2 regions of the Shewanella sp. FJAT-51649 genome follow, and region 2 is predicted to be linked to the other one. Evidence: riboswitches for the same ligand, from Rfam matches in the RefSeq annotation. Region 2 holds a riboswitch; the other holds the start of a gene.

Region 1 (12,070 bases), 240 kb from region 2:
CCGGACATGCCGATAATATCGATATTGTGCTCTTTTACGGCCTCGAGAATGCGTTCCACCGATACCATCACGCCTAAGTCGAACACCTCAAAACCGTTACAGGCGAGCACCACGCCGACAATATTCTTGCCGATATCGTGCACATCGCCCTTAACCGTGACCATCAAAATTCTGCCGTTAGATTGGCCTTCGACCTTCTCTTGCTCGATAAAGGGGTTGAGGTAGGCCACGGCCTTTTTCATCACCCGCGCCGACTTCACCACCTGTGGCAGGAACATTTTACCCGAGCCAAACAGGTCACCGACGATATTCATACCATCCATCAGTGGGCCTTCGATCACATCAAGTGGTCGTGAGGCAAGCTGGCGCGCCGCTTCGGTATCTTCGTCGATAAATTCGGTGATGCCTTTGACCAGCGCATGGGCGAGACGTTGATTCACCGGCCATGAGCGCCATTCTAAGTCTTCCTTCTTGGCGGCACTTGAGCCATCGCCACGGAATTTTTCAGCAATCTCAAGCAATTGCTCGGTATTGTTTGAGCCTTCAACTGGGCAAGGCAGGTTGAGCACGACGTTCTCGACCTTATCCTTAAGCTCGGGGTCGATATCATCGTAAATCGCTAACTGACCCGCGTTAACGATACCCATGTCCATGCCGACTTTAATCGCGTGGTACAGGAATACCGCGTGGATCGCCTCACGCACTGGGTTGTTACCGCGGAAGGAGAAGGACACGTTCGACACCCCGCCGGAAATCATCGCGTGGGGCAGGGTGGCCTTAATCTCTTTAATGGCTTCAATAAAATCGACGGCATAGTTATCGTGCTCATCGATACCCGTGGCGATGGCGAAGATATTCGGGTCGAAGATAATGTCTTCGGGTGGAAAGCCGACCTTATCGACCAGCACGCGGTAGGCGCGGGTACAGATCTCGACTTTGCGCGCCTTAGTGTCGGCCTGACCTTGCTCGTCGAACGCCATAATAATCGCCGCGGCGCCGTAGCGTTTCACTAGGGTTGCCTGCTCGATAAACTTTTCTTCGCCTTCCTTCAAGGAGATAGAGTTAACAATGCCCTTGCCTTGAATACATTTGAGGCCTGCTTCAATTACCTCCCACTTAGAGGAGTCGATCATAATCGGCACCCGGCTGATATCCGGCTCAGAGGCGATAAGATTTAAGAACTTATGCATCACCTCCACGCCATCGAGCATGCCTTCGTCCATGTTGATGTCGATGATCTGCGCGCCGCTTTCTACCTGTTCACGGGCAACATCGAGCGCCTGCTCGAACTTACCTTCTTTGATCAGTTTTAAAAACTTGGCCGAGCCAGTCACGTTGGTACGTTCGCCCACGTTCACAAACAGGGTTTGGGCGTCGATAGTGAGCGGTTCCAAACCCGAGAGACGGCAGGCGACGGGGATCTCGGGCAGTACCCGTGGTGCAAACGGTTCTACGGCTTCGCGAATAACCTTAATATGCTCGGGCGTGCTACCACAGCAGCCGCCGATAATGTTGAGCATGCCTTCGCGGGCCCATTCTTGAATAACGCTCGCCATATCCTCTGGGGTTTCATCGTAACCGCCAAACTCGTTTGGCAGGCCCGCGTTAGGGTGCGCCGAGACATAACATTCGGCGATGCGCGACAGTTCTTCAACGTAGGGGCGCAGCTCTTTAGGGCCGAGGGCGCAGTTAAGGCCGATGGATAAGGGCTTGATATGGCGAAGGGAGTTATAAAAGGCTTCGGTGGTTTGTCCGGTAAGGGTTCGGCCTGAGGCATCGGTAATGGTGCCTGAGATCATCACCGGTAAACGCGCGGGCGAATTTGCCCCAAAGAGTTCATCGAACACTGTTTCTATGGCAAATAAGGCGGCCTTAGCGTTTAAGGTATCGAAGATGGTCTCGACCATAATGATATCGGCGCCGCCCTCAATTAAGGCGCGGGTCGATTCGCAGTAAGCGGTCACTAACTCATCGAAGTGGATATTGCGATATCCTGGATCGTTAACATCGGGACTGATAGAGCAGGTACGGTTAGTGGGCCCTAACACACCGGCGACATAACGTGGTTTCCCCGTGGCTTGCTCGATTTCATCACAGGCCTCGCGGGCGAGGCGCGCACCTTCGCGGTTAATTTCGGCGGACAGCGACTGCATGTCGTAGTCGGCCATGGCGATAGTGGTGGCGTTGAAGGTGTTGGTTTCAATAATATCGGCACCGGCTAATAGGTAGTCGATGTGAATTTGTTTGATAATGTGTGGCTGCGTGAGCACTAAAAGATCGTTATTGCCCTTAACGTCGGTATGCCAATCCTTGAAGCGCTCGCCACGGTAATCCTCTTCCTCAAGCTTGTAGCCTTGGATCATAGTGCCCATGGCGCCGTCTAAAATCAGAATGCGCTTTGACAACTGGTTGCGAATGTCTGCCAGTGTTTGGCTGGCTCGATGGAGAGATATCGCCATAAATGATTACCTTTACTACAGCTAAGTTGAGTCCAAAGTACGCAATCGGGTGACAAATTGCATTTTATTATTGAATGTCGTTCGTTATATTTTGGACATTTATACGTATAGACGTCCATAATACGCGACATCGGATTGTCAGGGCAAGGCTAAAGTTGGTATAGCATAGGCGAGATAAGGCAGATAAAAACGCTAAAAGGAAAGATCAGATGAAGCAGCTCAGGTTATTACTGTTACGCCATGGAGAATGCGAGGGCGGGGCGATTTTGCGAGGCCGAGTCGATGTGCCACTGAGCGAAAAGGGCTGGCGGCAGATGTCGGCGGCGGTGGCGGCGCAGGCGACTGTGTGCCACGGCATTTATAGCTCGACCTCGAGGCGCTGCGCCGAGTTTGCCAAGGCCTTTGCGGCTGAGCTGCATTCGAGTGCGTCTGTAGGCATAAGTTTAGATGCGCCCGCGCCGTCGATGCTCAAGGTCAACCTGCTGGAGGAGTTACAGGAAATAGCCTTCGGCGATTGGGATGGCTGCCTGCTCGATGACTTATATCAACGCGACGGCGAGCGGATGGCGGCCTATTGGCAGAATCCCTGGGAGGTGACGCCGCCTAATGGTGAAGCCATGGCAAGTTTCGAAGCTCGTATCGATGGCGCGATAGCACAAATCCTTGATAAAGAGTTTGCCCTGCTGGCGATGGATGATGAACAAGCCCATGGGGAGTTTAATGCCAGTGCACCTGCAGCCAATATCTGGGTGGTGACCCACGGCGGGGTTATTCGCCACTTGATGTCAAGGGCGCTGGGGGCGGTGAAAACCTTAGGTTTTTACAGTCAGCTCGCCTTACCCGTGGCGGCGGTGGTAACCATTAATGTGCTCGAGGATGAGCAAGGTAAAAGATACTGGCGTTTAGACTGGCCATCGGGCCACTGTGAGTAGCTTGCAAGCATCAGTCATCGGATGATGAAAATTTTCTGATTTAAACAGCATTGCCTAATGGGCAAGATATAGGATAATGCTTTTCCCTGACATTTGAGCCAGATAACGAACCCAGTACGTTAAGCCCAAAGGTCGCAGAAATAGGTGTTGGGAATTTTGTGCGATTGAGTGCTATTGCTTAAAGGCAACAGTGCTTAAGCGCGCCGGATAACCCAAACATAATAGGGAATCGGGGAGCTGCCCGTCAGTAGCCCGAACTGTACCCGCAACTGTGAGTAGTCGAAGCGTTTTGTGTCTTCCCTACGAGTCAGGATACCTGCCTATTTCTGTTTTCGCTGCGTGCAGCCTTAGTTCTCGAGCGGGTAACTCGAGGGAGCAGAAGATGACATTAATGAGTTTCGCCCTGTTAACCCAAGTGGCTGCAGGCACAGATAACACCAATCAATATTCATGTGGGAGCAATCGTTAGTGATGCACTCCACATCGAGCCTTGCGCCCTTAGCGCCCGCTGCGACTTCCGCCAATATGGCACTTAAGGTCAGCCAACTGAGCTGGGCGATTGAGGGAAAAACCATCCTCTCGGAGATAAGCTTTGCCTTGCCGCAGGGGGAAATGCTCGGGCTGATAGGCCCCAACGGCGCGGGTAAATCCAGTTTGCTGCGCTGTTTATACCGCTTTATTCGCCCTGCCAAAGGTCATATCAGTTTGTTTTCGCAGGATATTAGCGAGCTGTCGCCCAAGGCGTTTGCCTGTAAAGTGGCGGTGGTGCAGCAGGATACGCCGCAATACTTCGACATGACCACAGAGCAATTGGTTGCCATGGGACTCACGCCGCATAAGGGGATGTTTGATACCAACTCCAGCGGCGATGGTGAAAAAATCGCTAAGGCGCTGGAAAAGGTCGGTCTGAGTCATAAAGTGCATCAACAATACGATCGTTTATCCGGCGGCGAGAAGCAACGCGCCCTGATCGCCCGCGCCATAGTGCAGCAGCCGCAATTGTTGATTTTAGATGAGCCGACAAACCACCTCGATATCCGCTATCAAATTCAAATCTTAGAGCTAGTGCGAAGCCTTGGGATCAGCGTAATCGCCTCGATTCACGACTTGAATTTAGCCAGCGCCCTGTGCGACCACTTATTGCTGCTGGACAAGGGGCAGGTGAGTGCCATGGGCACACCAGCTCAGGTTCTAACCGAGGAACGTATCGCCGAAGTCTTTGGAGTATGCGCCCAAGTGACGCCCCATCCACAGCATGGTAACCCCTTGATTAATTACTTTTATGGTTATCAAAAGCCCAAGAGCGATGCAGCGGGCGCGGCGAGTGACTCCCACGCAGCTTCGGCTCAAGAGCTACCTCCTGTGGCCTGCGCCTGCCATAACCCTAGCGCGCCAAACGAGGTCTTACAAAGAGCTGCATTGCAAAATGAGAGCGTCGAGAACACGCCATGATAGACACACTTAAACTGGTGACCATGAATTTTTTTAGCCACATTTTTACGCCGCTCACGCGTCAGCAATGGCTCATCTTAGGCTTGGCGGGTTTTGCCCTGCTTACCCCCATCGCCGCCGCGAGTTTTGGTGCGGCCAATATTAGCTTCTTAGATGTGCTGCAGGTGTTTATCAATAAACTCAGTCACTTGTTTATGGCCGATGAGGCCGTGAGCACCAGCAGCATGACAGAGCGGATTGTGATGGAGCTGCGACTGCCACGGATTATACTCGCCTTTGTGGCGGGGGCGGGGCTGTCCTTGGCGGGCAGCGTGCTGCAAACCGTGACCCGCAATCCCCTTGCCGATCCTTATCTATTCGGCATTAGCTCTGGCGCCTCCTTTGGCGCCGTGGTCATGCTGACGCTATTCACAGGTTCTGGCCTGTTTGGCAATGCGGGCACTATCGCCAATTCGGGGATTTTTAGCGGTTCAGGGACTTTTGCTGGGCTCTTGTGGTTTAGCTTACCCTTCGGCGCCTTTATTGGTGCCAGTCTGTCGGTGCTAATCGTGCTGGCGTTAGCTGGATTAGGCCTTAAGAGTCAGGTAGAACGCATGTTGCTCTCTGGGGTGGCGACCTCCTTTATGTTTAGCGCCTTAACCAGTTTATTGCTGTACTTTGCCAGCCCGCAGGCTACCGCATCGGTGTTATTTTGGAGCCTTGGCAGTTTTGCTAAGGCCAGTTGGTCGCTGCTGGTGCTGCCGTCTTTAGTGGTGCTACTAAGCTTTTTTATTATCCTCGGTTGGAAACGCCAAATTATGGCCCTGCAAGCGGGGGATGAAACGGCCCACACCTTAGGGGTGAATGTGCCTAAGCTGCGCCTCAATATGTTGCTGCTCTGCTCGCTTATCACCGCGATTTTAGTGGCGACCTGTGGCGGCATTGGCTTTGTCGGCTTGATGATCCCGCACACAGTTCGTTTGTTATTCCCCGGTCGTCAGCCCATCTTACTGACGGCGCTGGTGGGCGGCCTGTTTATGGTGTGGATTGATGTACTCGCCCGATGTTTGCTTGGTAATCAAGAATTACCCGTGGGGATTATTACCGCTGCGATCGGTAGCTTCTTCTTTTTGCTGATTTTGCGTCGGCGCAAGCTATCGAATTAGCATGGGTCTTATGGATTGCCGAAATTTAGTACTAAGTGCGTATGGCAAATTGCAGCAGGATGCTTCGTAGTTGTTGTTCTAGAATGTGTTAGCGAACGTACTCGCAAATGAGTTATTAGCAGCGGATCTATCATTGGATCCGACATTGCCACTGGAGTGTGAATGCCTCAATCTGTCCCGTTATTTCAAATCGAGCCTGTGAGTAAAGCGCAGGATCAACTCATCCAGCAAAAGATCGATCTTAAGACTAAGCCGCCCGGCGCTCTGGGGCAGTTAGAGTCCTTGGCGTTGCAAATTGCCCGCATCCAAGGGGCTAAGCAGTTGCAGATAGTTAACCCGACTATGTTGGTGTTTGCCGGAGATCATGGGATTGCTGCCGAAGGCGTGTCGATTGCCCCGAGTGAAGTCACGCGGCAGATGGTGCAAAACTTTGCCCATGGCGGCGCGGCCATCAATGTGTTTTGTAGTCAGTTAGGCTTCAATCTCGAAGTGATTGATTGCGGTATTTTAACCCCAGTTGAAGATGCCGAAGGCATTATCGACCAACGCCTTGGCGCGGGAACGGCCGCGATTCACTTAGAACCTGCCATGACGTTAGCCTGCGTGGATAAGGGCTTTGCCATGGCGCAGGCGTTAATCGAGCGTCACCATCAGGAGGGCTGTAACTTGGTCGCATTTGGTGAGATGGGTATAGGCAATACTTCGTCAGCGGCGGCAATTATGGCGGCCATTATGCAACTCGATGTGGCCGACTGTGTTGGCCGTGGTACGGGCATCAATAGCGAGACCCTAGAGCGTAAACAGATGCTTATCGAACTCGCGCTGCTGTTACACCAGAGTGCGATGACAGGGCCTCGGCAAGTGCTGGCCTGTTTGGGCGGCTTTGAAATTGTGCAAATGACGGGAGCCATGCTCGCCGCCGCCGAGCGCAAGATGCTGGTCGTGGTGGATGGTTTTATTGCAACCGCAGCGGCTTTGGTTGCCGTGAATATCAACGCGAATGTGCGGGATTATTTGATTTTTGCCCACCGCTCCGAGGAGCAAGGTCATCAGCGCATGTTGGAACATTTAAAGGCTAAGCCCTTGTTATCTTTAGGGCTGCGATTAGGCGAAGGCACGGGCGCTGCCTTGGCATTGCCGTTAATTCAAGCCGCTGTAAATTTTTACAATCAAATGGCGAGTTTTAGTGATGCGGGGATTGAGGCTGTTGTATGATGTGCGCTGCTAAGTAGCTTATTTAAAATAATAACTTTTAGCTGACCTTTTTAATCTTAAACCTTGCAGCAAGTGTTAATTCACTAAGGATGCTTTATGTCAGAACGCGAAAGCTGGCACAAAGAGATAGATTTGTTTTTAGTGGCCATGGGCTATTTTACTCGCATTCCTATGCCCAAATGGGTTGAGGTCGATGCCGACAAGCTCAATAAAGCCAGCCGTTACTTTGGCTTAGTGGGCCTGCTGGTGGGGCTACTCAGTGCCATCGTGTTTTGGCTCACCCAAAACTGGTTGCCCGCCGGCGTGTCTGTGCTGCTGTCTATGGTCACGGGCGTGCTGTTAACGGGTGGTTTTCACGAGGACGGTTTAGCCGATACCTTCGATGGTTTCGGTGGTGGTTGGACGGCAGAAGACAAGCTACGGATCATGAAAGACTCTCGCCTAGGGAGCTACGGCGCCTTGGCTTTGATGCTCGTGCTGATGCTCAAGTGGCAATTATTAGTGGAACTCGCACTTTATGACCCTGTAGTTGCAGGCTCAGCGATGATAGTCGCCCATACTGTGAGCCGCGTAGTTGCCGCCAGCCTTATCTTTACCGAGAAATATGTGCGCGACGATGAGTCCAGTAAATCCAAGCCGTTAGCGCAGCATCAAGGCATTAATGAACTGTTTATTTTGATCGCCAGCGGCGTGTTAGTGCTGCTAGTGCTTAAGGGCATTGCCGCGCTGTCACTGTTACTGGTGATGATAGGTCTGCGCCGTTTGATTGTGGTGATCTTTAGACGCCAAATCGGCGGCTACACGGGTGATACCTTAGGCGCGGCGCAGCAGATCTGCGAAATCGTCTGTTACTTCGTGCTGCTGGTTGTGGGTAGCATACTGTGATCCATTTAGTGCTAGGCGGCGCGCGTAGTGGCAAGAGCCGCTACGGCGAAGCCTTAGTGCGCCAGTATACCGCCCTCGGATTCGATGCCTGCTATCTGGCGACGGCACAGGCGCTCGATGCCGAAATGAGCAGTCGCATTCGTTTACATCAGGATGGACGTGCTAAGGATGATATTGACTGGCAACTAGTCGAAGAACCCTTGGCATTAACCGCCAAGCTCAAACACTTAGCCAAACCCGGCCGAGTGATTCTGGTAGATTGTTTAACGCTTTGGCTCACCAATCAATTACTTGCACAAAGCCCCGAGGCAGAACCCGCTTCAACGGAATCGGACTTTGCCTTGGATTTTGCCCGCTCTCGCCATGAGCCTTTAGAACACTGGCGGCAGCAGCACGCCGATTTTATCCAGACCTTAAGCACCCTTGAGGGCGTAGTGATTTTAATCAGCAATGAGGTCGGCTCTGGCATTGTGCCCTTGGGTGAATTGAGTCGTCAGTTTGTCGATGAGGCGGGTTGGTTAAATCAGGCCGTTGCCGAGGTGGCGGATAATGTGACCTTAGTGGTGGCGGGTCTGCCATTGGTGCTTAAATCGAGTTAAGACAAAGTATTGTCGACGCATTCTTAGGAAGGGAGCGAACCACCGATTCCCCTTTAGTCAATTTTCCTCTGTTGAGTGACGTTCTTGCCCATGAATTCAAATAACACCTCCAGCCCTACTTCAGCCTTGTCGCAAAACGAGTCACGAATAGCAGCTCAGCATTCTGGCGCAAAAGTGCTTATGGTGCAGGGGACAACCTCGGATGCAGGCAAAAGTACGTTGGTGGCGGGGATTTGTCGTCTGCTCGCCCGTGAGGGGGTTAAGGTCGCGCCTTTTAAGCCACAGAATATGGCGCTCAACAGCGCCGTCACCATTGATGGTGGCGAGATTGGCCGCGCTCAGGCGCTGCAAGCCGCAGCCTGTTTTCTCGCGCCGCACACGGATTTTAATCCCATCCTGCTTAAGCCAAGCTCGGACACGGGCGCGCAGATCATAGTGCACGGCAAAGTCTTAACCACCTTAGAGGCCTCGGCCTTTTTCGGGGAAAAGTCTAAGGATTATAAAGCCATGGCGCTAAATGCCGTGCTGGAATCCTTTGCCCGTTTAGGTCTGCAATACCAAACGATTGTGGTTGAAGGGGCGGGAAGCCCGGCGGAAATTAATCTGCGCGAAGGTGATATCGCCAATATGGGCTTTGCCGAGGCGGTCGACTGCCCGGTGATCATTATTGCCGACATCGACAAAGGCGGGGTGTTTGCCCATTTAGTGGGCACCTTAGCGCTATTGTCTCCCTCCGAGCAGACTAGGGTAAAAGGCTTTGTGATCAATCGTTTTCGTGGCGATATCAGCTTATTGCAGTCTGGTCTCGATTGGCTCGAGGCCCATACGCAAAAGCCCGTGTTGGGCGTGTTGCCCTATTTGCATGATTTGCATTTAGACGCCGAGGATGCACTTATCGAGTCGCCCACTAAGCAGGTACAAAGCCGTTTTAAGGTGCGGGTATTAGTGTATCCCCGCACCAGTAATCATACGGATTTTGACCCGCTTAGACTGCACCCGGATATCGATTTTGATTATGTCTCGCTCCAGACTCAGGCCTCAGCACCGACGCAGGAGATTACCGCCGATCTGCTGATTTTACCCGGCAGCAAGAATGTCCGAGCGGACTTGGCTTTTTTGCGTGAGCAGGGCTGGGACAAACAAATTGCTAAGCATTTGCGCTACGGCGGTAAGTTGCTGGGGATTTGCGGCGGCTATCAAATGCTGGGTGAAAGCATTGCCGATCCCATGGGGATTGAAGACGCGCTCGGCGTGAGCCAAGGGCTGGGATATTTACCCATTACCACCGAATTTAAGGCCGAAAAGCAGTTACGTAGTGTCACAGGCCAGTTAGCGCTGCAAGGGCAACAAGTAGAGGTGAAGGGCTATGAGATCCACTGCGGTGAGTCCGAATATCTCACGTCCAGTGATGCCGCCAAGAGTGCGCCATTACGCTTGAAAAGTGAGAGTGCTTGCGATCAACAGGCAGAAAAGTCTTTTGCCGATGGCTGTTTAAGTGACGACGGGCAAGTGCTCGGCAGCTATTTACATGGGCTATTCGACAGCCCAGAGGCCTGCCAGCTTGTCCTTAACTGGGCTGGGTTGGAAAATGCTCAAGCGATTGATATCAATGATATTCGCGAGCAACAGCTGGACCGTTTGGCCGATGTATTAGCCAAGCACCTCGATATGCAAAAACTCGCATCCATTATAAATGCATAAGTGTTAGCAGTAGGAAGAACAGAAGATCATGACAGTAGAGAACGAAAAACAGCTCGACAACGAGCAAGCGCAAATCAAGGCTGAACGCCATAAGGCGCGCCAGCAAAAAGTGAAGGCGGGTGTGGACGCTAAAATTGCCGCCGCCCAAGAAGAAAAAGGCATTCTGCTGGTGCTCACAGGCAATGGCAAGGGCAAGTCGACCTCAGGTTTTGGCACGGTTGCCCGCGCGGTCGGACATGGCAAAAAAGCGGCTGTAGTGCAATTTATCAAGGGCACATGGGAGTGCGGCGAGCGTAATTTGCTTGAAGGTGCAGGCGTGGCCTTTCATGTGATGGGCACTGGCTTTACCTGGGAAACCCAAGACAGAGAAAAGGACACAGCCGCCGCCCTCGTGGCGTGGGAAGCCGCCGAAGCCTTGCTCCAAGACGAGAGTATTGATTGCCTGATGCTCGATGAACTGACCTATATGGTGAGTTACCATTACCTCGATGTGGAGCGGGTGCTCACGGCGCTGAAAAACCGTCCGCCGATGCAGCATGTGATTATCACTGGCCGTGCTTGCCACCGCGCGATTATCGAACTGGCGGATACGGTCAGCGAAGTGCAACCCATTAAACATGCCTTCGAAGCGGGCATTAAAGCACAGCCGGGATTCGACTATTAAGCCGAGCGGCTAAGGCGGATGGGTGACACCGCGAGCCGCCCTTTAAACCCAATTAGGGCTGTTGTTCCTCGGTAAAATCCGTTAGCGTCTCTATCGTTAGCGTTTTTATCGATAGCGTGAGTAGCATGGGTAACTCAAGGATGATGCGATGAATAAACGTATTGTGATTTGTGCCGACGGTACTTGGAATCGGCCAGAGAAAGACCTGAAGGTGGATTTTCCCACCAATGTGCTGCGTCTAGCGCGGGCTATCAGCCCGATGGCGGCCGATGGAAAACCCCAGCAGGTGTTTTACGACTGGGGCGTTGGCTCCTATTACGATCAAGCCATCGGCGGCGCGACGGGGCGTGGGCTGCACAAAAATATCATGGATGGTTACCGCTACATAGTGCAGAACTACTCCCCCGGTGATGAGATCTATCTGTTTGGCTTTAGCCGAGGCGCTTACACAGTGCGCTGTTTGTGTGGTCTTATCAATAACTGCGGCATCCTCAAGCGCCACGATGCGAGGCTGATTCAACAAGCCTTTGACCACTATAAAAAAAGCAGTGCACCCTTTGCCCCAAGCGGCGATAAATCCGTTGAATTTAGACAAAAGCATAGCCACGAATCGCGGGAGATTAAGTTTGTCGGCGTGTGGGATACTGTGGGCGCCATGGGGATCCCGATTTCGTTCCTCGGCTTATTCGAAGATAAAGACGAGTTTTACGACACTAAGATTGGCCGCAATGTGCGGGTTGCCCGCCATGCCTTGGCGATAGACGAACACCGCAGCGACTTCGAGCCTACGATTTGGCAACTGCGCGACAATATGGATATGCAGCAGGTCTGGTTTGCCGGTGCCCATAGCAATATTGGTGGCAGTTATCTGCCGGATAAGGATGGCTCGCTATTGTCGGATAATGCGCTCGCGTGGATGATGGCAGAGGCTGAGCGGTTTAATTTGTGCTTAGAGCCGCACCTAGCGGCGAGTTTGCACCCCAATCCTTTGTCGACCTTACACGACTCGCGCCGCAGT
Region 2 (12,070 bases):
AAGATTAGGGCGAAAAATTATCTAGCATGCCCCGTTACTTTTGGGATTCTTACGGCTGTGTGAAAGTGCTAAGTATGAAAATTTTCTCGCAAGCGATCTTTCTGTGCCGAAATCAAGTAAACTGCGCTCCTTTTGTTTTATGATGGCGTTTGTATCGCTTGATAAGACAAACGTGGCAAGCATCATTTAGGAAATAGAGCAGAATGAGCAAGGGTAAAAAATACGATTTTCGCGTCACTCAAGCTGAAAATGGTTGGAAGACGGAAATCACCCGTCGTATGACGTCGACTAAAACAGTAGTGTCGAAAAGCCATGACGGTTTTGCGACCGAGGCCGAGGCACAAGCTTGGGGTCAAGCCGAGCTGCAAGTGTTTTTAGGCACGCTGGCTGAGCGCAACAAGCGTCGCTCAGAGAAACAGGCTAAGGCCAAATTAGCGGCGGCTTTAGCGGCAGAAGCGGCAACCGATGCCGATGATTTTGATGATGAAGACGAGTTCGGCGAAGAATAACTCGCCCGAAGAATACATCTCAGAAGACATCTCGAAACAAAATCCTCGAAGGCAAATTGGCTTATAAGCCAATAAGCATTCAACAAAAAAGCGGACCAGAGGTCCGCTTTTTTGTTGTCTCACTTAAGGTATTCCCTTAAGTGAGCATTAGGCAATGGGATTAGCCTTGAATTTTAAAGCTACCTTGCATAATCGCCCAGTGGCCTGGGAAGCTGCAGAAGAACTGGTAAGCTTCAGTCGCGCTCATGCCTGCGGTGCTAAAGGTCACAGAAGTTGATTCACCGCCACCCACTAAACCAGTGTGGGCAATAACACGGGTATCACCGGCTTTAACGTAAGCCGCATCGGCGCCAGCGCCCATACCATCGGTCGCAACGGCAGACATATCAGCGGCTTTAGTTAATACCCAGTTGTGGCCCATAGCTGCTTTGGGCAGAGTGCCAGTGTGCGTTAGTGTGAGGGTCACTTCCTTACACGTTGCAGGAACAGACAGCTCTTTAGTGTCAAATTGCATAGCGTCAGTCGCAGCAATCTTGAGCTCACATTCGTTAGCACTCGCTTGGCTGGCGACGAATAATCCTAGGCCGAGTAAGCTAGCGCTAGTCATATTACGTAAAGTGGTGCTTTTCGCTTTCATCTGGTACTTCCTCATTCTGAACAAGGTGGGTCGAGCCGTTTTGGCTCGAACATGCGCTTGCCAGCATAGGCTGAATTCATTAAATGGGAATGAATTCGGTATGTAAATTATGTATATAGTACTTTTGAATGAAAGAGGTTGAGTGCGACAATTTGCCGCACTCATGGGTTAACGTTGGACTTCGTGGCGATAGGGAATCGCGCGCTGGGCGCCTTCACGGGTAACGGTAATGGCCGAGGCGGCATTGGCAAACCCTACGGCCGCGGCAATTGACATGCCTTCACTTAAACCCACCACTAAGGCGCCATTAAAGGTATCGCCCGCGGCAACCGTATCTATAGCTTGCACGGTAAGCGCCGGAATTAACCCGGTAAAACCGGCACTGCTGATAAACGCGCCTTTACTGCCTAAGGTTATGACGACAGTTGCAACGCCCTGCTGATGTAGCCATTGGGCGGCAAGCTCGGCATCTTCTTCGTTATTGACCTCAATGCCTGTAAGTGCTTCGGCCTCGGTCTCATTGGGAGTAATGATGTCGACCCATTTGAGGTAATCCAACTCCTGACTGGTTGCAGGCGCAGGATTCAGCACTGTGGTAATACCGAGGCGCTTGGCGGTTTGCAATGCGTGGTGAACCGTCTCCATCGGCGTTTCGAGCTGGATCAGTAAGAATTGGGCATTGGCAAACAGGGCGTAATGCTTCTCTAACTCGCTTGGGGTGAGATCGGCATTGGCGCCCGCGGCGATCCCGATGGAGTTCTCCCCATTATCGGCGACAAAAATCAGCGCCGTGCCCGTACTCATATTGGCGACTTGGGTAATACCTTCGGCCTTAATGCCATCCTTGAGCCAGCTTGTACGCATGTCATTGCCGACACTGTCTTGGCCTAGATGGCAGATAAATGCCACTTCCGCATCCCCTTGGCATAAACGGGCACAGGCTACCGCCTGATTGGCCCCTTTGCCACCGTGTTCCAAGCGATAGGCTCGGCTCATTAAGGTTTGGCCGGGAACGGGCAAATACTCAAAATTCATCACATGATCGGCATTCGCACTGCCGATAACGAGGATCTGGCTCATGGAAGCGTTACCTTAAGTTTATCTGCGATTGAGATAGGTTGGTGTGTAGGCCGCTAAGCTGTCAACTAACAAGTCAACAAAACCCTGTCTATCAATGCCGAAAAGCACAGTTGCATTGGCGGGTTTGCCCGTCAGTTGATAGCGGTCGACTACCGTCATCCCCAGTGTTAACTCGCTTTGGGTTTCAATGCCGACCCAGCAGTCTTGGGCATCAAACAGCGCGGGGTTAAGTAACCAAGCGATAGTGCAAGGGTCGTGCAGCGGCGCACCGACAAAGCCCCATTTAGGATCTCTATGGTAAATCATAAAGAAATCCAACAACTCGGCGACACACTTAGCCACGGGATTCGGAATGGCGCGAATACGTTCGATATCTTCATCCATGATCTGTGCCTGATGGGTAACATCGAGGCCGCACATGGTGATGGGAATACCGGATTTAAAGACGATATCGGCCGCCTCTGGGTCGACAAAAATATTAAACTCGGCGGCGGGTGTCCAGTTACCAACCCCGGCGGCACCACCCATTAACACAATGCGCTCAATCTTGGCGTATAACTCGCCATGGCTGGCGAGTAGCAGTGCGATATTGGTGAGCGGCCCAGTAGGCACTAATGTTACTGGTTTATCGCTTTGGCGGATTTTCTCGGCCATCAGCTCGACCGCATTCACTGCTTGAGGTTGAAAACTCGGTGCAGGCAATGCCGGGCCATCGAGCCCCGTTTCACCGTGAACGTTATCGGCAATCATCAACTCACGGCTTAAGGGTTTAACCGCGCCGCCCGCGACCGGAATATCGCTGCGATTGAGCAGGGTTAAGATCCGCAGGGCGTTATTGAGGGTTTTATCTGGGGTTTGGTTGCCGGCGCTGGTGGTCACGGCCAGTGGGGTTAGCTCTGGATGGGCGAGGGCTAAAATGAGCGCGATAGCATCGTCATGGCCGGGATCGCAATCCAAAATAATCGGACGACTCATACTGTTACTCCTTTAAACAGCGGGAATGGAAACGTAGAATAGCATGCTCAAGTTTGCAGGCTAGGATGTGGCCGAGTCTTTAGGGCAAACTGTGAGCTTTTTCTGATTTCTATCAATAAGCTGCTACAATAGCGCCCCGCTTTAGGCAGAATCAAGTTCTCTAATGCCTTACCGATCATGGAATGATAAGGAAGTTCTGGCGTGTTGATGAATCGCAGTCAATTAACCTCGAGTGCACCCACGCGTTTTTGGGGTTGGTTAGCAATACTCTTGACCTGTATCCCTCTCCTTTTTATGAGTGTTGCCGCGCTGTTCCTCTGGGAAGGGGCGCAAAAGTGGTTTTTGGTCAATCAGTTGCTGGAGCGTGGCGATGTGGCCATAGGTCGAGTGATTGAAACCGCCTATCGCAGCGAGCGCAGTTCGACGGGCGTGTATAACCAAAGATTGATTTGCTTGGTTGAGTATCGCACCGCCGAAGGCAAGCTGGTCCGTCAATGGGAGCTAGATGGCGTGAATTGCCAAGCGACCTATCAATTACGGCCGCCGCAGGGCGACACCCCTGGCGCATTAGTGCCCAACTACGGACAAAGTGTTGTGCATTATCTTCCCGAGGCGCCAACACAGGCGAGCGCCGATCTCGAATTAACCCGCGATCGCGCCAAATTGGACTTCGGCTTTGGCATCGCAGGTATATTAGGCAGTTTGCTGGTCGGTTATTTCTGTTTGACGCTATTAAGGATCCGCTGGGCCGAGTCCCGTTATGTGCCAACACCCAAGCGGTTAGGGCAGCAACAGGATTACACCGGGATTATCAGTTTGCTTGAAACCTATCGCCAGCATCCTGCTGCGAATATCCTAGTCTGGGAAGCGGCTGAGCATATAGGTCATTGCCCTGAACACTATCCGCGTTTGGTCGATTTATTCGAACAAATGCAAACTTTACCGAGCAAAAAAAAGCTGGAATCCGTAGATGAATCTATTGCGATGATAAGCTTTTATCGCTTGAGTTCATTAGGATTTCACGACTTAGCGCTGGCGATGCTCGCCCGTAGTAAACAGACGCTGTCGGCTAAAACCTTAGCCAGCTTTGTGCTGATGACGCGCACTAAGCAGTTGCCCTTTGCGTTGGAATTAACCGCAGAAAAGTTAGCGGTATTGAAGGCGCTGTGTGAGGCCAAAGCGCTCAAATTCGGCTTGGCGGATGAAAAGCAATGCCACGTCGATTTTACTGTGCACCTCGATTATTTACTCTACTTAGTAACATTAGTGCTCGACAATACCGCACTGAACCGCCAAGTGGGGCAGGCTATCGGCCCAGTTCAACGGTTGATCTTAACAGCCTTAAAACAGGCAATGCCATTTGACGCGCTCAGCCAAGACTGTGCGCAGACACTGGATAAACAAATTCAAGTGCTCTTAACCCGTTTAAATACGACTCAGGGTTTTGAATACGAACTCAAGCTGCTACTCGAGTCGATATCAGGCAAATTAGCACAACCCAATCAGCAACCCGCGTTTTCAGTAACCAAAGTATCAGCAACCAAAATTTCAGCAAATACAGGGAAATAAGTAATGCAGTCTTATCCTATATCACGCCCCTTGGCATTGGTGGCCGCCTTAGTGGCGTTACAATTAACCGCCTGTAGCCAGCCTAAGCCCGTAGCCGTAGTCGAAAATGAAAAGGAATCCTTGCTGCAATTTGATAACGGCAAGCTTATCCAGTTTAAGGAAGAGGCAAATCCGAATTATCGCCATATTCCCTGCGATTTACCCGCAGTTGAGACTGTGGTGACCAACAGCACGGCCTTCGCTGCATTAACCAAGTCTGGTGAGGTGATCACTTGGGGCGATAGTTTTGCCGGTGGCGATAGCCGTGAGGTGACAGAACAACTTAAGCAAGTGAAGCAAATTGTCCCTGTTAAAGATGGGTTTGCTGCGCTGCGCCAAGATGGCACTGTGGTCTATTGGGGCAATGCGGGCAAGTTGAGTCTGGACAAGGCATTGCAAGCGCGCATGACCAATATCACTAAGTTATTCGCTAACCGAGAGGCCGTAGCCGCCCTCGACGCCAATGGTAAGGTGCATACTTGGGGCTACGGGCCTTACGGCGGCAATAGTTTGCAGGTGCAGGATGAGTTAGTCGATGTGGTCGATATCTTTGCTAAAGGGCGCAGTTTTATTGCCCTGAAAAAAGACGCCAGCGCCGTAGTTTGGGGGGAGGTTGAAAGTTCGACCAATATGAAGAAGTTGCAGTCGCAGCTGACGGATATTAAACATATCGAATATTTTCAAAATACCTATGCCGCCTTAAAAAAAGATGGCTCAGTGGTGAGTTGGGGCTGGCGCAGTGATGCTTATCCTATCCGCAGCGCGCTTAAGGATGTGGTGAGTCTCACGGCAAACAGTTGCGCGTTTGCGGTGTTAAGTCCAACGGGTGACGCGCATTTCTGGGGCGATGGCATTAACTGTGGCGTCGATTGGATTAAGAAAACCGATATCACAGGCGTGAAAGAGATTATCAGCGTCGGCCCGGGATTCTTGCTACTGCGTGACAACACTACGCCGCAAATTCTCGCCGACGATACGGATTACGCCTATCTGTTTGGCTTTCATCAGGCTCAAGAGATCCTCGACAAGTATTGGCAGCAGGGCAGCAAAATTACCCTAGGCAAGTCCTCCTTTGCCTTTACGCGCCCCGACGGCAAAGTGGTACCCGTCGGTTATCGGGCAAACCTTAAAAATGTCGAGCAACTGATTGAACGCATTCCGCGCCTCACTTGGTTAGCGCAGGCAAATGATGGTTTTGTGGGGATCAGTGAAAAGGGAGAATGGGTCTCTTGGTCGATGAATCTCGGAATGTTTGATAAATCGCCTGTACAACCTGCAGATTCCTTGGTGGTTAAGCCGCTGGAATTTACCCTCGCTGCCCAATGTGAGACCCCGGAGCAACGTCAGGCGATTTTGAGTCAGGCAAGGCCGCAGCGGAAAATCAATTGGTCATTTGAATAATTCATTGTTGGGCATGTAGGGCATACCTCTGCTGGTGAAGATCCATTCACCAGCTTTTTTAATCCCTCACAGCCCCTATCTTCAGCTGCTATTTACTGTTTTACAGTTGTTATGACTGTATAAGTATCATTTTGTTTCGTTTTTTAACTGTTATCTTATTTACATCTTCGCTAGAATGCTGGATGTTTTCTATGCAATTTCATATGTCGTATTAACCCATAACAATGCGATACAAGGATGATAATAATGAAATGTATACCCCATATGCAGATGAGGTTATGGCAGGGTGCGAGCGTATTGATGCTATGCAGCCTAATCGGCTCCGAATCCGTCGAGGCGAAATTGGATATGCCTCGCCATGAGAGCAGTGCTTCCCATTCACATGTGCTTCCCGTCTTTAGCCAGCAATTAGGATTTAACCTGCCTGAGGGGTGGCGCAAAGCCTACCACGAAGAACGTGCGGGTATGTTTATGGCGGAATTTGTGCCGGAGCAGGAGGCGCTCAATCAATGGAGTGCGCTGTTTTGTGTGCAAGGCTTTAAGGATATGGCCGAAAGCGTGAGCCCGGAGCAGTTTTTAGATGCGATGGCCGAGACTTACCAAGCCTCCTGTGACGGTGAGGTGGTTTACCAAAAGCTGGGGGATACCCAAGTGGATGGTCACGACGGATTTCAAGCGATTCTCGGTTGTACCACTATGCCGAATGTCCATGGCGCAACTCAATTCAATCCAACGGCCTTTACCTCTCATCCCCAGGGCGAAATTGGTTATTACACTGTAGTGAGTGGCGACAAGGATTTGTATTTGCTGCATAAATCGATGCGTGGTGAGGTGTTTTCTGCCGATAAACCTCCTCTACAAGCGGCCAACAGTGCCGACTTTATCTCAGCCTTGGCGCCCTTTTCCTTAAAGTAGTTGTCAGTCGATAGACGGATGATCATGGACTTTCATCCGTATAGACGTCTATAATGCGCGCGCTCAGGCTTGATATGCCACGAGCCTTGTTGGGCGTTAACTGGTTTTTTCGCCCTATGAACCTCATTTTTAGTCAACCTTCTGTGGTGCTTGCGACGCATTCGTCGCGAGATAATCGGGAAGCCAGTGAAATTCTGGCACTGCCCCCGCAACGGTAAAAGGTGAGAGACGACCGCATTCGCAAGGTAGCTCAAGGTTAGCCAGAGAATCGAGTGTGCAAAGGTCAGTTTCGCGTTTATCTCTCGTTGAGATAGACATAGCCTAAGTCCGGAGACCGGCCCTAAAGGTGTTTTTGAGATTTCGGTGGGCAGATCTCAAAATGCGATAGTGACTGTCAGTATTTGTTACTGAATCAACGGTATCGTGGCGCCAATGCCCCGTTTTCCTTGCAGGAGTTAAAGGTAAAATGGGAACACATCCAACTAAAATCGCGCTGCTGATCGGCAGCCTTTGCAGCTTTTCTGTTATCGCCCCCGCCGTGGCGGCCGATGATGCCAGCGTCGCCAAAGTCGATGAGCATATTGTCGTCATTGGCCGTTCAGACAAGACCCCCTTAAATATTGCCGCCAATGTGAATGTGATTGATGCCGCTGCGATTGAGCAGAGCGGCGCAACCAGCTTGACCGAAGTCTTACGTGGTCAAAGCGGTATTCAGCTGTCCGACAATAACATTGGTACTAGCTTTGCGATGCGCGGCTTTAGCGCGAGCTCTGCGGTTAATAACACGCTGATTTTGCTCGATGGTCGTCGCTTGAATAATATCGATATCGCCGCACCTAGCCTGAATGCGATTCCACTCAATTTAATTGAGCGTGTTGAAATTCTATCTGGCAGTGCCGGCGTGCTCTATGGCGACCAAGCGGTAGGCGGGGTGATCAACATTGTGACTAAATCGCCTGAGAATACGGGCGGCAGCGTGCAATTATCCGGCGGCAGCTTTAATACCTACGAAGGTCGCGGCGATGTGTCGGGCGCCATCAATAAAGATTGGCACTATTTCCTGACTGGTAGCTACAACCAAGGCGATAACTATCGCAAGCATAATGCCAATGAAACTGGCTCTATCTTAGGCCGTATTCAATATAAAACCGCCACTGATTCTTTCTTCGTTGAAACCAGCTATTACGATGATGACCGCGAGAATCCAGGTTCGTTGACGGTAAAACAGTTCAAAGAAAATCCACGTCAGTCTTCTAATAGCAGCGAATATGTTCATGAGATGACCACGGCGGTGCGCAGCGGTTATCAGCATCAGCTTAACCAAAACTGGGCCTTGGCGGCGGATCTGGATTACAGCGATACCTTAGTGAGTTCATTAAACTGGGGGGCGGGTAGCCATAATACTCGCTCGCTGCTGATGTTTAGTCCTAAAGCGCTCGCAACCTACAGCACTCGTCAAGGTGAGCTAAACCTAGTCACGGGTTTGGATATCAGCCGCGGTAAGGCCGAGTTTGACTCTATGGCGCGCAGCAACGTGCAGGAAATGCAGAGTGCTTACCTGCAAGCCACAGTGCCATTAAGCCACACCTTAAGCTATGTGGTGGGCGGACGTTATGCGCGAGTGACCGACGATCTGGTCGATGGCAATGTCTATCCAAACGGTATCGATTTAGATGAAGATGCGACCGCATTCGAGTTCGGTTTAAATTACCGTCCGAGCGCCGAGCACAGATTCTATCTGCGTGGTGATGAAAACTTCCGCTTCGCTAAGGTCGATGAGCAAGCTTACACCCCGAAAGATGTGTATGGCTTAAAGCCGCAGACGGGGCGTTCCTATGAGGCGGGTTGGGATTGGACTGTTGCTAGCCAAAGCCTACGCGTCAGCCTATATCGCCTCGATTTAGAAGATGAAATCGTCTTCGACCCAAGCGCTGAAAAACCTGTTGGTGGCAGCTTCCAAGGCGCCAACGTCAATGCCGATGCTTCACGCCGCTATGGCGCGAGTGCCGATTGGGATTGGCAGGTCACTCAAGCCCTAACCCTAGGCTTGGAATATAACTATATCGATGCCGAATTTACCGATGGGGTGAATGATGGCAAGCAATTGTCTTGGGTGGCTGAGCATACGGGACGCGGTTATGTCAGCATGGATTTTGCCGAGCATTTCCAAGTGTTTGCCGAGGCGATTTACACGGGTGATCGTTTTATCGAAGGCGATAACGCTAACGAGGGCGATAAATTATCTAGCTATGTTTTAGGTAATCTGGCCCTGAACTATACCCGTGATGCTTGGTTAGCGAGCCTGCGTATCGATAACCTGTTTGATAAAGAGTATGTTAGCTCGGGTTATTACGGTGGCATTTGGGGTGATAGCTATTACGCTGGTCGCGGACGTGATATTCGCTTGACTGTGGGTTACCGCTTCTAAGCTTGAGACTAATCGTTAATCTATATAAGGCCAGACTCTGTCTGGCCTTATTATTTCTGTTGTTTGGCTATACGCAGAGAAAAATCCATTTTCTCGGTGTATTCTTTATAAGTTCGCCCTATATTCAGATAGCCTAAGTCGTTGCTTGTGCTGTAGATCACTGCATCTAAAGCATAGTCACAATTATTCTACGACTTAGGGCTGAAATTCTTTGTAGTTTGGGTATGATGTGAGCGGTATTCGAATCATCTTATAGCAAATTAACAGGTGTAAAGTGTCTTATGACAGATCTTGAGCAACAGGTTTTTACTCAAGTGAGAGCCATCATAGCGAATGAAGAGCAAGTGATTGGTCGCCGTGGGATCTTAATTCCACTCAAAAAAGCGATCCTTGCCGAAGGCGACATTCGTAATGTGATCGATATTATTTCGAGCGATCCCGCATTAGCTGCTCATATGTTGATGCGCAGTAATTCGGCGCAGGCTTCAGGCGTCGTAAATCCTAAATCTCGTTCCTTAAAAGACGCCCTGATCCGTTTAGGCCAGGTTAATATTTATCGTTATGCCTTCACCTTCTACTTGAAAGAACGCCTCGATGAACTCCCCCAACCCTATAAGAAGTTGGTGCAAGGTTATTGGAAACTCACGGAGAATATTGCTACCGATGCGGTCGACAGCCTAGTCGATATGCCGGATGTTGAAGTTGACCCTGATGAAGTACAAACCTTGGCGCTGTTTAGCGTGTTCGGGCAAATCATTGCCTTAACGGCCTTTGCATACTTAAATGCCAGCTCTGAGCAATCTTTCCCGTTAAGCGTGATTAAGTCATTGATTGATAATCAGCAGCAGACCTTAACCATCGAAGCCTTTGAGGCTTTAGATCTCGATCAGGATCTGCGCCAAGAGTTTATGATCGCCCATAATCTGCGCCAGACCCGTAATCAAAATTCTCCCGGGTTGATTCTACGTCGTGTGCTCTCGATGCGCGGTATGTTACTCAACCCGCTTTAGGCATGTGCCTTTAATAAAAAAGCCTGCGATTGCAGGCTTTTTTTATGCTGTTTTTACGGCGCTAATTGGATTTTTGCTGACGCGCTAAGCCTTCGCTGGCCACCAGTTGCAGCCAGTTTTGCACTAAGGCTGAGTTCGCGCTGTGGCGGCGATAGGCACCAAATAGTGGGCGTTTTAAGCCTTCTTGGCCGAGTTTGACTGAAGCTAAACTCAAGCCATGTCCCTCATTGATTGACCAGTTGGGCAGGGCCGCGATACCGTCCTTACAGGCGATGCGTTGCAATAACATCATGGTCAAATCGCAGGTTTTTTGCTCGCCCGCCTCAACACCAGCCGGTTCTAAAAAGTGGCGGTAAATATCTAAACGCGCCAGTGGCACTGGGTAGCTGATAATGGGTAAGCGAGCTAATTGCTTAGGCGTAACATAGGCTTCTTTCGCTAAGGGATGATCCTTGGCAACCACTAACTTCACTTCAAAATCAAACAAATGCTGATAGGCGAGCGAGTGCCCCGGCACGGGATCTGAGGTCAGCACTATATCGAGTTCGCCCATCTCCAAGGCATTGAGCGAATCGAATAGATGACGGCTCGACAGATCTAACTCGGCCTGCGGATGATCTTGCCTAAATTGCTCCATCACTGGCATTAACCAGCGAAAACAGCTGTGGCATTCAATCCCGACTCTGAGCTGATTGGTCTCTGTCTCTAGGCCATTTTTCAGATCCGTTTCCGTTTCTAACACCTTCGGCAGGATCTCCTCGGCGAGGTGCAACAGCCGTGCGCCTTCTTGAGTAAAGGAGAGGGGTTTGCTTTTACGCACAAAAATGGGCGAGTTAATTCGTTGCTCTAACTCCTTAATTTGATGGGAGAGAGCCGATTGAGTGACAAAACGTTTTTTGGCTGCGCCCGCCAAGCTGCCACTTTCCTTCAGTGCCATTAAGGTTCGCAGATGTCTTAGTTCGATCATGATCACTCCAAGTGAATTTCGCTCATGTTGTGCTTGAAATCAATTCGGTTGCTGGCATAGAGACTATCACAATAAACTTCTAGACGTCCAGACGCCCATTGTGATTTATCTAGGCTTAAATGCGAAAAATTGCCAAGAAAACACCATCAGCTGGGTGCTAGTGCCGAATATGGCTTATCTCAAATAAAGGAAGATATGGTATGCAATTAAACAGTCTTGGTTTTCCCCGTATCGGGCGTCGTCGTGAACTGAAATTTGCCCTCGAAAAATACTGGCGTGGTGAGAGCACTCAAGCTGAACTGCATGAGGTGGCCAAGGAGTTACGTCGTACCCATTGGCAATGGCAAGTGGCCGCAGGGATCGAGCAAGTGCCAGTGGGTGATTTTGCCTTTTACGATCAAGTGTTAACCCTGAGTGCGACCCTTAACGCTATTCCAGATCGCCACCGCGGCGAGGGCGCTATCGATCTTGATACCTTATTCCGCGTTGCCCGTGGCCGTGCGCCAACTGGCACCGATGCGCCAGCCTCTGAAATGACGA

Evidence for each region. A riboswitch is a leader RNA that binds a small molecule or an ion and turns the genes downstream of it on or off. The one in region 2 is predicted to bind cobalamin.
Region 1: linked by a shared signal. The riboswitch ahead of K0H59_RS16600 (ABC transporter ATP-binding protein) and the one ahead of K0H59_RS17525 (TonB-dependent receptor) in region 2 are both predicted to bind cobalamin.

The regions. Positions count from the first base shown of each region.
Region 1 is NZ_CP080411.1:3,752,391-3,764,460, reverse strand. It holds gene metH (methionine synthase) at 1-2,459, opposite strand, end outside; gene K0H59_RS16605 (histidine phosphatase family protein) at 2,669-3,391, shown strand; cobalamin riboswitch at 3,571-3,730, shown strand; gene K0H59_RS16600 (ABC transporter ATP-binding protein) at 3,863-4,843, shown strand; gene K0H59_RS16595 (iron ABC transporter permease) at 4,840-5,988, shown strand; gene cobT (nicotinate-nucleotide--dimethylbenzimidazole phosphoribosyltransferase) at 6,151-7,203, shown strand; gene K0H59_RS16585 (adenosylcobinamide-GDP ribazoletransferase) at 7,300-8,088, shown strand; gene cobU (bifunctional adenosylcobinamide kinase/adenosylcobinamide-phosphate guanylyltransferase) at 8,085-8,687, shown strand; gene K0H59_RS16575 (cobyric acid synthase) at 8,778-10,388, shown strand; gene cobO (cob(I)yrinic acid a,c-diamide adenosyltransferase) at 10,417-11,052, shown strand; gene K0H59_RS16565 (DUF2235 domain-containing protein) at 11,201-12,070, shown strand, end outside.
Region 2 is NZ_CP080411.1:3,995,892-4,007,961, reverse strand. It holds gene K0H59_RS17560 (DUF3622 domain-containing protein) at 204-509, shown strand; gene azu (azurin) at 670-1,146, opposite strand; gene rbsK (ribokinase) at 1,315-2,226, opposite strand; gene rihA (pyrimidine-specific ribonucleoside hydrolase RihA) at 2,245-3,201, opposite strand; gene K0H59_RS17540 (DUF3592 domain-containing protein) at 3,409-4,770, shown strand; gene K0H59_RS17535 (hypothetical protein) at 4,774-6,210, shown strand; gene K0H59_RS17530 (hypothetical protein) at 6,457-7,125, shown strand; cobalamin riboswitch at 7,253-7,483, shown strand; gene K0H59_RS17525 (TonB-dependent receptor) at 7,592-9,553, shown strand; gene K0H59_RS17520 (HDOD domain-containing protein) at 9,835-10,563, shown strand; gene K0H59_RS17515 (LysR family transcriptional regulator) at 10,625-11,530, opposite strand; gene metE (5-methyltetrahydropteroyltriglutamate--homocysteine S-methyltransferase) at 11,731-12,070, shown strand, end outside.